Regions from separate parts of the Cohnella herbarum genome, predicted to be linked through region 2. Evidence: riboswitches for the same ligand, from Rfam matches in the RefSeq annotation. Region 2 holds a riboswitch; the other holds the start of a gene.
The links. A riboswitch is a leader RNA that binds a small molecule or an ion and turns the genes downstream of it on or off. The one in region 2 is predicted to bind ZMP and ZTP.

Region 1: linked by a shared signal. The riboswitch ahead of HH215_RS20475 (TIGR01440 family protein) and the one ahead of HH215_RS25170 (bifunctional 5,10-methylenetetrahydrofolate dehydrogenase/5,10-methenyltetrahydrofolate cyclohydrolase) in region 2 are both predicted to bind ZMP and ZTP.

What each region holds. Positions count from the first base shown of each region.
Region 1 is NZ_CP051680.1:4,785,735-4,792,305, reverse strand. It holds gene HH215_RS20495 (stage II sporulation protein R) at 1-351, shown strand, start outside; gene HH215_RS20490 (L-threonylcarbamoyladenylate synthase) at 429-1,514, shown strand; gene HH215_RS20485 (manganese efflux pump MntP) at 1,631-2,191, shown strand; gene HH215_RS20480 (low molecular weight protein arginine phosphatase) at 2,231-2,812, shown strand; ZMP/ZTP riboswitch at 2,907-2,989, shown strand; gene HH215_RS20475 (TIGR01440 family protein) at 3,172-3,780, shown strand; gene glyA (serine hydroxymethyltransferase) at 3,823-5,070, shown strand; gene HH215_RS20465 (LSm family protein) at 5,146-5,439, opposite strand; gene upp (uracil phosphoribosyltransferase) at 5,666-6,295, shown strand; gene wecB (non-hydrolyzing UDP-N-acetylglucosamine 2-epimerase) at 6,310-6,571, shown strand, end outside.
Region 2 is NZ_CP051680.1:5,899,942-5,906,512, forward strand. It holds gene HH215_RS25165 (helix-turn-helix domain-containing protein) at 1-2,042, shown strand, start outside; gene HH215_RS25170 (bifunctional 5,10-methylenetetrahydrofolate dehydrogenase/5,10-methenyltetrahydrofolate cyclohydrolase) at 2,112-2,957, opposite strand; ZMP/ZTP riboswitch at 3,016-3,094, opposite strand; gene HH215_RS25175 (FtsW/RodA/SpoVE family cell cycle protein) at 3,161-4,495, opposite strand; gene HH215_RS25180 (PadR family transcriptional regulator) at 4,492-4,824, opposite strand; gene HH215_RS25185 (universal stress protein) at 5,046-5,477, opposite strand; gene HH215_RS25190 (DUF1648 domain-containing protein) at 5,665-6,174, shown strand; gene HH215_RS25195 (ABC-F family ATP-binding cassette domain-containing protein) at 6,246-6,571, shown strand, end outside.

The sequences.
Region 1 (6,571 bases), 1.1 Mb from region 2:
GTGAACGATAGTTTGAAGGAAGCCGGAGTGTCATACGGCGGGAAGGTTGTTTTAGCAAAGGTTCCTTTTCCGGAAAAAACATTCAAAGGATCCGAATACTCGGCGGGCGATTACGAAGCGCTGCGAATTACTTTAGGCAAAGGCGAAGGAAGAAATTGGTGGTGCGTATTGTTTCCGCCGCTATGCTTGACGGCAGCGACCGCGAGCGACGACAAGGCGTCCGGAGCCGCAGAAGCGACCGCTGGCAAGGCGGCGAACGGAGACTCGGATGCGGAAGAGCCGAAGGCGAAGTTTTTCTTGTGGGAAGTCCTTCGGAAGCTGTTCGCGTTCATCGCCTCCTTGTTCTCGTAAACGCTGTGCTATAATAGCGGATATGAGACAGGACAGTTGCTTTGCCTGCCAAGGCAACCGATGAGGATGGACGCGACATGAAGCTAAAGACGATATATTGGCCCGCCGAGCAAACGCGGGCCGGAATAATAGAAGCCGCCGCGGCGCTTGCCGCTGGCGGCGTCATTGCTTTCCCGACGGAGACCGTTTATGGGCTCGGAGGGGATGCGCGGAGCACGGAAGCGGTGGAACGGATTTTCGCGGCCAAAGGCCGGCCGTCGGACAATCCGCTTATCGTGCATCTGGCGCGAAGCGAAGACGTATACGAGCTGACGGATAGGCTTAGCGAAGTGGAAGAAGCATTGGCCCAAGCCTTCTGGCCGGGGCCGCTGACGTTGGTGCTTCCCGTCCGACCGGGAGCCGTCTCCCCTCTCGTTACGGCAGGGTTGGATACGGTAGCCGTTCGGGTTCCCGCGCATGAACTCGCGAGAGCGCTCATCGAGAAGTCGGGTTGCCCGATCGCGGCGCCAAGCGCTAATCGCTCCGGCCGTCCAAGCCCGACGCAAGCGCGGCACGTCTTGGAAGATCTGGACGGACGAATCGACGGAGTGCTGGACGGAGGAGCTACCGGAGTAGGGTTAGAATCGACTGTCGTTCGGGTGCTGGACGGTAAAGTTCATATTCTTCGGCCGGGCGGCATTACGAGAGAGCAGTTGATATCCGCGGTAGGGTCGCTAGCGGACGTCTTGAAGCCGGTGGAAAAATCGCCCGAAGAGATTGGTTCGGATAACGGTGCCGATGACGAACATGCTCCCCGCTCTCCGGGAGTGAAATATACGCATTATGCGCCTAAAGGCGAAATGCTGCTCGTTACGGGGCCTCAAGAAAAGCAGTTGTCGATCGTCCAAGAGAAAGCCGACGAAGCGACGAAGCTCGGCCTTCGAGTAGCCGTTCTAGCCTGCTCGGAGAACGCATCCCGTTATCGGGCCGAAGCGGTGTTCGATTGCGGCTCCCGCAACGAACCCAGCCAAGCGGCGCAATCCTTGTACGCATTATTACGGGAATGCGACGAGCGCGGCCTGAATTTCATCGTCGCCGAAGGTTATTCCGAAGCCGGCATCGGCGCCGCTCTTATGAACCGTTTGCGCAAAGCCGCGGGTGGCAACGAACTAACGATCCTGTAACCGCCGTTATCCCCTTGCATGTTCGTCTTCTCCTCCGCATATGTTGGAAGAGGACAAGACGGCAACCATCGTTAAGCTAGCATAACGAATGAGGTTGCGCGGGGGAGGGACAACCTATGTTCGACGCGTCCGCGTCAGCCGGGCAATTGCTAACCATTCTCGTCATGGCGGTCGCCCTGGGCATGGATGCATTTTCTCTGGGAGTCGGGATCGGCTTGAAAGGCGTACGGCTTTACGATATTTTGAAACTAAGCACGATTATCGCCATCTTTCATGTGCTGATGCCTCTCGGCGGGATGATAACGGGACAATACGTGAGCGGCTTGCTCGGCGGAATCGCGACTTCCGTGGCAGGGGCGCTGCTTTTGCTGCTTGGAGGGCATATGGTATATAGCTCTCTTCGCGGGGAGGCCGTGGATTCGATCGATCATCGCACCATATGGGGGATGCTCGTATTTTCTTTTAGCGTTAGCATCGACTCCTTCTCCGTCGGAATATCGCTTGGGATGTTTTCCACGCACGTTCTGCTCACCGTTCTGATGTTCGGATTTTTCGGAGGACTTATGAGCGTATCGGGTTTAATGTTGGGGAGACGCGCAAGCCGTGCCTTGGGAGGATATGGAGAAGCGCTTGGCGGTGTCATTTTATTCGCTTTTGGGCTATTATTTCTAATATAAGCGAGATAGAATCTATCCAGAAATACGGGGGGAAAGCAAATGAACCGCGTTTTGATCGTATGTACGGGTAATACTTGCCGAAGCCCGATGGCCGAAGCGATGCTCAGGGATTTAGCCGCCCGCAGCGGGAAACCTCTCGAAATCCGTTCGGCGGGCGTTGCCACGGCCGAAGGATTGCCGATTTCCGCTCACGCGGCCGCAACTTTGAGGAAAAGAAACTTGGCGTTGCCGGGATCGTCTACCGTGTTAACCGCGAACGAGGTGTTATGGGCGAATCTCATCTTAACGATGACGGCCGGGCATAAAAGGGCGATTCTGGAACGGTTTCCCGAAGCGTTATCCAAAACTTACACGTTGAAGGAATATGCACTGCGCGGAGATCCCATCATGGACGATGTAGCTGAAGCCGAGAGATTGTATTCGGAATGGCAAGTAAGACAAGCGTTGGGTCAGAATTTGACGCCCGAGGAGCGAGAGAGATTGTTCGAACTGCAACGCCGTATTCCGGGATTCGATATCGCGGATCCGTTCGGCGGGCCTTTGTCGTTATACGAGCAGTGCGCCGACGAGATCGAAGACGTACTGATGACGTTGGTCGATAAATGGGACAGGGAGCCTTAATCGCCGATCGAGCAGGGAGATCATTGGGCCCTCTATTTAAAGTCGATGATTGATTTTTGGTACGAGGTTCGTGTAAAATAAAACTACAACTTCAAGGTTCCGATGTAACTGGCGACGACAAGTGGAGCATACCACGGTGGAGCATCGGAATGACGGCCGGTCGCCTGGGCAAAGAGCAACGTGCGAGAGCACGTCTGCTCTTTTTTGTCTTTAATCGCTCGTAATATACTAGGAGCGGAGGCGATCATTCGACGAAATCTCTCTCGCGGCAGATAGGCCGACCTGTTTGAGTATCTTCAATTCAGGTATAATACCTATAATGTCTTCAGAGGTACTTCGAGATGTTGGGAGGTCATGCCATGGCACAGGATTCTCGGTCCATCACCGATCAAGTCGAGCAACTGCTGGTCGAATTGGTACAGACGGGCGGAGTGCGTCCCGGTCACGTCATTGTGGTGGGAGCGAGCACGAGCGAAGTCCAAGGCCATCGAATCGGTTCCTCCGGCGCCGAGAGCGTGGCCGAGCAAATCTATGATGGCGTACAGCGGGTCCGGAATCGCTTCGGGTTCCACGTCGTCTGGCAATGCTGCGAGCATCTGAATCGGGCGCTAGTAACCGAACGCGGCATTGCGGAAGCGCAAGGCTGGGTCGAGGTATCGGCGATTCCCGTTCCGAAAGCCGGGGGCTCGATGGCCGCACATGCCTATCGTCAGCTCGACGAGCCTTGCCTTGTCGAAGCCGTACAGGTCCATGCCGGCATCGACATCGGCGAAACGCTGATCGGGATGCATCTTCGACCGGTCGCGATACCTTTAAGGCCGGCGATCCGTTCGATCGGGCAAGCGAGAGTCAATATGGCGACGACTCGTCCGAGATTAATCGGCGGAGCGCGCGCCGTCTATTCAACGGTGCGCGAGGATCAAGCGAACGCTTCGCCGAACGATTCTTCAACGACAACGTGCGAGTAATCAGAAATTTATTATAAAACCTTGGGAGGATTTACGACTATGTTGGAAAATTTGCGCAAACAAGACCCTGAGATCGTCAAAGCCCTTAATTTGGAATTGAAACGCCAGCAAGATAACATCGAACTGATCGCATCCGAGAATATCGTAAGCGAAGCGGTACTGGAAACAATGGGCACCGTGCTGACGAACAAATACGCGGAAGGTTATCCGGGCAAACGCTATTACGGCGGATGCGAATACGTGGATATTCCCGAGCAAATCGCCCGCGACCGCGCCAAGGAATTGTTCGGCGCCGAGCATGCCAACGTGCAGCCGCACTCCGGCGCGCAAGCGAACCTTGCCGTTTATCTTGCCGTTCTGAAGCCGGGCGATACCGTGCTCGGCATGAACCTTGCGCACGGCGGCCACTTAACGCACGGTAACCCCGCGAACGCCTCCGGTTTGCTTTACAACTTCGTAGCCTACGGAGTGAACGATCAAACGTTCACGATCGATTACGATGAAGTTCGCAAAGCCGCGTTCAAACACCGTCCTCGCTTGATCGTTGCGGGCGCGTCCGCGTATCCGCGCACGATCGATTTCGAGAAAATGGGACAAATCGCCAACGACGTGGGCGCGCTGTTCATGGTAGACATGGCCCATATCGCGGGTCTCGTTGCCGGCGGAGAACATCCGAGCCCGGTACCGCACGCGCATTTCGTCACGACGACAACGCACAAAACCCTTCGCGGTCCTCGCGGCGGTATGATCCTTTGCCGTCAACCGTGGGCGGCGGCGATCGATAAAGCCGTATTCCCGGGCACGCAAGGCGGTCCGCTTATGCATATCATCGCCGCTAAAGCGGTAGCCCTCGGCGAAGCTCTCCAGCCTTCGTTCAAGGAGTACGCGCGTAACGTGGTCGTAAACGCGAAAGCTCTGGCCGAGGCGCTTGTCTCCGAAGGCTTGAACATCGTATCCGGCGGTACGGACAATCACCTAATGCTGATCGACACGCGCAACCTGAACATTACGGGCAAAGAAGCCGAGCACGTGCTCGATTCCGTAGCGATCACGGTGAACAAGAACGCGATTCCGTTCGATCCGACCAGCCCGTTCATCACGAGCGGTATCCGCATCGGAACGCCGGCGATCACGACCCGCGGCATGGGGCCGGACGCGATGAAGACCATCGCTCAAGTCATCGCGTTGACGCTCAAGAACACGAAAGACGAAGCGACGCTCGAGAAAGCTCGCGGCATCGTAGCCGATCTTACGGCGAAGTATCCTTTGTACCCGACGCTAGGCTATTAAGATAAGGATAATTCAAAACCGGAAACCCGATGCTGGGTTTCCGGTTTTTTTGCATGTCGAGCTGACCGCTTGTTATTAGATGAGCAAAGTAATAACAAGCAACTCGTACAAAACCAGGGTAAGGATGGCATTGGAAGCGTAGGGGCCGAAAAACCGTACGTCGCTCGTCATAATATGCAGATAGGATTGATCGGATCCGACTACGACCCCCTCATACGTATGGCCGTCTATCGTTTGCACGCGCACGTTGCGGTTCATGCATTGTCCGCATATGCCGGCGAGCTTCTTCCGGGTTTGGCGCACTTGCTCGGACCATTGGTTATCCGCTTTGTACACTTGCGCGGGATTGTCGGTCGCGCGGGCCTGCATTGGCATTCCTCCTAGGGATATCTAATTCAAGCTATGCATGCGCCTATCATAAGGTTACTGAAACGAAGCGGCCGATCGGGACGCTTCGACGAATTTCGAGCGAGTTCTTACGGATGTTATGCACCTATTCGGAGACAATGATATAATGTACGGGCAACATACATAGGAGAACGGCCGGCGAACGGATTTCGACGCAGTCGGTTCGTATAAGAAAGGGTAGAACATTATGGGACGTCTCGTCATTTGCGATCATCCGTTGATCCAACACAAAGTCACTTTTATCCGTGACAAACTGACAAATACAAAGCAATTCCGTGAGCTGGTCGACGAAGTGGCCATGCTTATGGCATATGAAATAACGAGGGATGTTCCGCTATCCACCGTTCGCGTAGAGACGCCCGTTCAAAGCGCCGAGGGGAAAGTCATCGCGGGGAGAATGATGGGACTAATTCCGATTCTTCGCGCGGGACTCGGCATGGTGGACGGCGTGTTGAAAATCATTCCTTCGGCTAAGGTCGGACATATCGGCTTGTACCGCGACCACGAAACGCTGCAGCCGGTCGAATATTATTGCAGCTTGCCTTCGGACGTTGCCGAGCGGGAATTGATCGTCATCGATCCGATGCTCGCGACCGGAGGTTCGGCGAATGCGGCGCTCGACATGCTGAAGAACAAAGGGTGCAGACCGACGAAGCTGATGTGCCTAATCGCGGCTCCGGAAGGCGTCAAAGCGGTACAAGAGCGGCATCCCGATATCGATATTTATCTAGCGGCGCTAGATGAGAAGTTAAACGATCACGGTTATATCGTCCCGGGTCTCGGTGACGCCGGAGACCGTCTATACGGAACGAAATAAGGGGGGAAACCGACGTGAGCAAAATCAAAGTAATGACGATATTCGGAGTTCGTCCAGAAGCGATCAAGATGGCCCCGTTAATTCTGGAATTGCAGAAATATCCGGATCAGATCGAACCGCTCGTGTGCGTGACCGCCCAGCATCGGCAGATGCTCGATCAGGTGTTGGAAGTGTTCGACATCAAGCCCGATTACGATCTTGACGTCATGCAGGCGAGCCAGACGCTGAACGATATTTCCATTCGCGTCCTTCAAGGGCTCGAACCGGTATTAAGAG
Region 2 (6,571 bases):
CCAAGTACGCAGATATTAGCCAAAGCGTTCGCTCTTTGGCGCGGATTAAATACATCGACTCCTCTATCGACAGCGCCTATATCTTTAAACGCAAAGACGATTTGATCATCAGCAACGAGGGGACTTACTCGGCATCCTACTTCTATGACAAAGTGTATCGTTTCGAGGAGTACCCGGCCGAATTCTGGAAAACGCATAGCTCGGGTTACAAGCTGTTCTCCATATTGCCTCCATCGCAGACCAGCGGATCGGAACGTAATGAAGGCAAGGTCATTATTCCTATCGTTCAATCGAAGATCGCCGAGTACTGGTCCAACAATCTGTACGTGATCAATCTGAATGCCCAATACATCGTCCGACTGCTGCAAGATTACAAGCTCACGCCGGGCAGCGTGTTGTTCATCGCCGACAAGAACGGGACCATGCTCGCTTCGTCGGAGCCGGATTTCGTTCGCAATCCGGAGTTGCAGGCTTTCATGGGCAGCCTTCTCGAAGCTCCCGATTCCAAATCGCAAGCGGTTTATAAAAAACAAAAAATGAGGGTCGTCACCCTCAATACGAATTTCTTCTATAACGACGTCGTCATGATTGCCGGGGTACCCGAGAACGACATCCGCAGCAGTCTGAGCAATATGGAGAAACTAAGATGGGTTTCGGCGATCTTCACGCTGCTGCTCAGCTTGATTCTGTCCGTTGCCTTCAGCAAAAACCTGTACGCGCCGATTAAGTCGCTCGTCGATCGCCTGAACGGACCTCAGACGAAAGGCAAACGCTCCATGAACGAATTCGAATATTTGAACGACGAAATCGGACGAATCATGAACAACGTGCAAACGCTGAATCAGCAGCTTTCCTATGCGCTCCCGCTCGCGAACGAGCAATTTTTGGTGAAAATGCTGAAATACAATTACCTATACGACGACGTCAGCGTGGAGGCCTACCAGAAGAACGGCAGCTTCTCGTTCGAGAACGATCATTTCATGATCGCCTTGTTCCAGTTCAACTTTCGCAAGCCGTTCTATGATTCCTTCAACGAATCGTTTCAGAACGATTCGTCGAGAATGCTAACGAAATTGCTGACGTCCTTGCTGCCGATGGACTATCCTTGTTACTTGCTGGAGATGGATTCGCATTTGTTCTGCTTGTTGGTGAACGTTCCCGAAGGGGCCGATCAAGTGTTATATCAAAAGTATTGCGAGGATATCGTGGAACTGTTCCGCAAGGACGAGGACTTCCTGAGGGTTCATGCGGGCATCGGAAGCGTGCGCAGAGGATATAAGGGCATGCGGCAATCGTACATCGAAGCGATGAAGGCGCTCTGGCGCATCTCGCCGTTCGACGGGAAACGGGTCTATACTTTCACCGAAGCGGACAATGAGCACGACGTAACGAGATACTTGTTAAGCAAGGAGGACGAGAACCGATTGTTCAATCTTCTTCTGTCCGGCAAGAAAGAGGAACTGCACGGTCTGTTGAAGCAGATTATCGGCCACAATTTGTCCGCCGGGATCACCGCCCCGTTACTTCGCGAATTGTATATGAGGTTCTACATGATAGGGCTTCAGGTTCTGAAGCAGCGGGACAGGGAGCTGGACGGAGAAATCGGCAAATCGTATACGGGCTTCATCTTGTCCAACGAGTCTCCTTCCGTCGACGAGATTACGGAATCGATCTTCGCTTACTTCGAGAATGTCGCGACCGTCTGCGGCGAGAGCCAGGACAAGTTCGACGTCGGGTCGTTCAAAGCGTTCATTAGCCAGCACTATCACGAGGATATCCATCTTGAGATGTTGGCCGAGAAATATAACACCTCCGCGCAATATATGTCCCGGTTGCTTAAGAGAGAGCTCGGGGTAGGCTTTCAGGAATACCTGCTCGATCTTAGAATCCGCAAAGCGAAAGAACTGCTGGCCCAATCCGAGCGGAAGATCGGCGACATCTGGGAGGCCGTCGGCTTTAACAACCGGAATACGTTCATCCGCGCGTTCAAGGGGAAAGAGGGCATTACTCCGAGCGAGTATCGCAGCAATATGAGCAAGTGAGTTTATCGTTTTAGGGTTGGCCATGCTTTCCGTTGGACATGGCCAACCCTCTTTTATTGTTGATGTTTGCTATTTAGCTAATTTTTCAGCGGCTGCAACGGTGTGCTTGAGCAATGCGGCTATCGTTACCGGCCCGACCCCTGCGGGGACGGGAGTAATCGCAGAAGCTTTAAGCAAACAACCATCATAGTCGACATCCCCTATGTTCCCCTCATTGTAACCGGCATCCAGTACAATTGCTCCCGATTTTATCCAATCGCCTTTAACAAATCTGGGCTTACCGACCGCTGCTACTACAATATCGCCTAAACGGACAATATCTTCTAAGTTCGTTGTTTTGGAATGGCATGTCGTCACGGTCGCGTTTTGGTTTAAGAGCATGATGGATACGGGTTTTCCAAGGATCGGGCTTCTCCCGATCACGACAGCATGCTTTCCTTCTATTGAGATATTGTAATAGTCTAGTATCGCAATGATCGCTGCCGGAGTGCAGGAAGGGAAGTCGGCGAAACCGAAGGCGTTTTGAGCGAATCCCAGAGTGGTCACTCCATCTACGTCCTTTTCAATGCTTATAGCTTCAAATGCGGCCCTTTCGTCTATTTGATGGGGAACGGGATGCTGCAACAATATTCCGTGAACGTTGGGGTCGGCATTGAGTTTACGAATAGCTAAGATTAATTCACCCGTTGATGTATCCTTAGGAAGATCTAATCGAATTGATTGGATACCGAGTCGCTTGCATGCGTTTCCCTTCATCCTTACATAGGTAGCCGATGAAGGATCGTCACCGACTAAAATAGTCGCTAGGCAAGGAACGATTCCTCTTTTCGCTAAACTCTGGATTGCCCCCGACAAGCTTTCTTTGATGTCTGTCGCGACCCGATTCCCATCCAAAATCAATGTTTCCGGCAACATTTCATCATCCCTCTCTATTCGGATCAAAACATAAAGAGGCAAGGGAAGACTCTCCCCTTACCTCTGCCCAGGCGTACGGCTAGATATCTATGCGCTCCCTCATGGTTACCCATGTTCCGCCAGTGACACATAGTTGATTTGTGACTTAATCATAGCAACGAAATACAAAATTTTCAATAATGGACTTTTTGCGAGAAGCTCCATCAGACCTTGGTCGGTTGAGGCCGATAAGAGCTTCCGAACATATCTTTGCGTCGATATGCACTAAGAATAAGACCGACTGCCGCCAATTCGATCACCATGCCGGAGCTCCAATTCATAATCGGCAGCCTCAGCCCGAGTATTGGCAGCAATCCCGCGCACATCAGCAAATTCCATGCCAATTGAATGCCCAGTACCGCTATCAAACCGACCACCAGGTTTTTGGCATAAGAGTCTTGAAGCTTGGCTCCCATACGAGCTATCCTTACGACGAACAAGAACGCAAGCAAGGCGACGGCAATACCGAACACCCAACCGAAGTTGTAAACCAAGTAGGAATAGAACAGTTCGCTCGACGCTAAGGGCAACTTATCATTAACGATGCCGAAGCCTTGCCCCCACATGCCGCCCGATTGAATAGCTTCCACGGAGCGTAATACCAAGTAGCCTTCTGTCTGCGCATGCGTATCCGGATTCAAAAACGCACTCAATCTGCTCCATTCATAATCGAACGACCCGTTAAGAAGTACCGGAACCGTCATAAGAACAAGCGCGCTCAATCCAGTAATCAATAGCTTCATTTTCCCGGATACCAGCAGAAGAACGGCTAAACCAAAGCCATAAATTAATAAATAGGCGAAAGCGGGCGCCGGTACGTATAATAACGCGGGAATTAGCATGAATAAGACGGCGTCTTTCCCAAGCTCTACGGCTTCCTCGCGCAAGCCTTGCGCTGCGGGTTTCTTTCTCTGCAGCATGCCGGCAATGGCGATAAGGAGCAAATAAGGCGAAGCCGCATACACATTGAAGTTGAACGGACCTAAGAGAAGCCACTGAGTAACGCCGTTTACCTGAACGCTTTGCCAATGAACCGCCGCCATGAGCAGCAATGTCGCTCCGTACAAGACCCAGGAGTAGCGAATCAGTTTGCGATAATCGACAAAATAGAGCCCGATCATAACCGCGACACCTACGAAGCCGTAAACAAGTTTGCGGTCGATCATGCCGTCTACGGAAAGGCGCAACGTAAACATCGATACGAGTCCGATTAGAAACATTCCGGCAACCAAAGCGATGACGCCCCATTCGGGCTTAGGCTTATGCGCGGTATGTAGTTGCTTGCCCACCTGCTCGGGATCGCCCATGTGCCGCAGCGCCTCGATCATCGCCTTTTCTTCCGGCATACCGCTCTGCGCAACCCTCTCCGCGGTCAGTTCCTCCAGATGGCTGAGCAACTCGTGTCTAATCTCCTCGTGCACTTCTTTGGCCTTTACTTGCGCGCATATTTTATGGAGATAGGCGTTGACCTCCGGGTGACGTTCTAGGCTGTGGCTCATGCGTGCCCCTCCCCGATGACGCGCTCGACAGTCGTCCGAAACAAAGACCATTCCCGTTGTTTCTCGCCAAGCTGCTTGCGTCCTTCTTCCGTAATCCGATAATATTTGCGCTTCCGGCCGCCTTCCTCGTTCCAGTACGCCTCCACGAACCGTTCGACTTCAAGCGTATGCAAGATCGGATACAGCGTTCCTTCTTTTAGCGTAAATACGCCGTCCGATTTGCGTTCGATTTCTTTGGTTATCTCGTACCCGTACATATCTTTTTGCCCGAGTAGCGTCATGATGAGGATGACGGTACTGCCCTTCATGAGTTCCTTATTGATTTTCATAACTTTTTCCCTCGATCTCATATTGTCGTTTATCTATGCATCGTAAATCTATGTATTAGTGTAAACGAGAATTTGCGGATTTACAAGTCAAGTCCATACAACCGGATTTTTGGCTACAACAAAAGAAAAAGAAAAAGAAAAAGCGAAACAGCGCAAGCGTTAGAAGATGAACTTCTCCGTGCGCAGTTTCGCTATATTTGTGACGCTTTCTTGATCAGAATTTACTTCATGATCATAACCGGAATATGCGCATGAAGGATGACGTTGTGGCTGACGCTGCCGACCATCAATTCCTTGAAGGAGCTTAGTCCCCTGCTGCCCATGACAATGAGATCGCAGTCGCTGTTCTCGGCATAATCGATGATCGCTTGAGCTGGAGAACCCGCGAGTACGACCACGTCCGACAATGGCAAATCCCCCGTAATTTCCTTAACCTTGTCGATAATCGCGTTACCTTGCTCCCTCACTTGATCTTGGTAGGCATCGGGCTGGGCGAAGGTCATGTCCGCAAGGACAACCGGCTGAAGATTGATGACATGCGCAACGGTGAGCTGTGTGGCGGCGTTTCCCTTAACAAGTTCGATGGCTTTATCCAACGCTCTCGCGGATGATTTAGAGCCGTCATAGGGGACTAGAATATGTTTGAATATCATGCTGAACCCTCCGATAGTCATAGTAATCAATATTAACCACATAGGTGGCCAACTTAAACAGGCTGGAATAGGAACGATGGATGGTTAGTTTTCCACGATTTACACAATTTCACTCAAGCGAGTAGCCCTTTTCCCCGAAAAAAGGATATAGTTAGTACATGGCATTTATTTTCCGGAGGTTAGCAGCATGATGAATGTGGAGAAGCAACAACCCAAGCTTAACGTTCCGGTTACGGGACTCGAGAAAATGCTCAGTGCGGCGACGCTTATCGCGATGATTTGGTCGATTGTTTACGTTTGTGTGCAATGGACGGATATGCCGGACAGAATTCCTATTCATTTCAACGGCAAAGGGCAAGTCGACGGGTGGGGGAGCAAGTGGACGCTGATTATCCTTCCGATCGTTTCTTTGCTTTTGTATAGCGGATTAACCGTTTTGTCCAAATTCCCGCATGTTTATAATTATCCCCTTCCGATTACGGAACAGAACGCGGCAGCGCAATATTTATTGGCAAGGAAACTGCTAGGCTGGATAAACCTTGAAGTCGTTGCGTTATTCGGCTACATCACATGGATATCCGTAAAAGTAGGCAAAGGTTACGGGGATGGGTTAGGGTTATGGTCTTTGCCGATTATTTTGGGTGTCCTCTTCGGAACGTTAGCCATCTATTTCGTACGCGCGTTTAGAATGAAATAAGCGGGTTGGATTTTTATGATATGATACGGGGAGTAGTTCCGTATTCTAGCGATAAAGTAGGTAGATGAGATATGCATTTGTTATCCGTTGAAAATATATCGAAAAGCTATAGCGATAAAATGTTGTTCGAGGACGTAACGTTCGGTATCGAAACCGGAGATAAAGTCGGAATCATCGGCGTAAACGGCACCGGAAAATCGACGTTGCTGAAGGTGATCGCGGGACTGGAGCCCGCCGACTCCGGTAAGGTGTCGATCGGCCGGTCGGTCGTGCTTCGAATGCTCGCGCAGGATCCGGCGTTCGCTCCCGACGAGACGGCTCTGGAGCATGTGCTCGGCGGGGAATCTCCGCAGTTAAAAGCCGTTCGCGACTATGCCGAGATTTTGGAGGCGTTGGC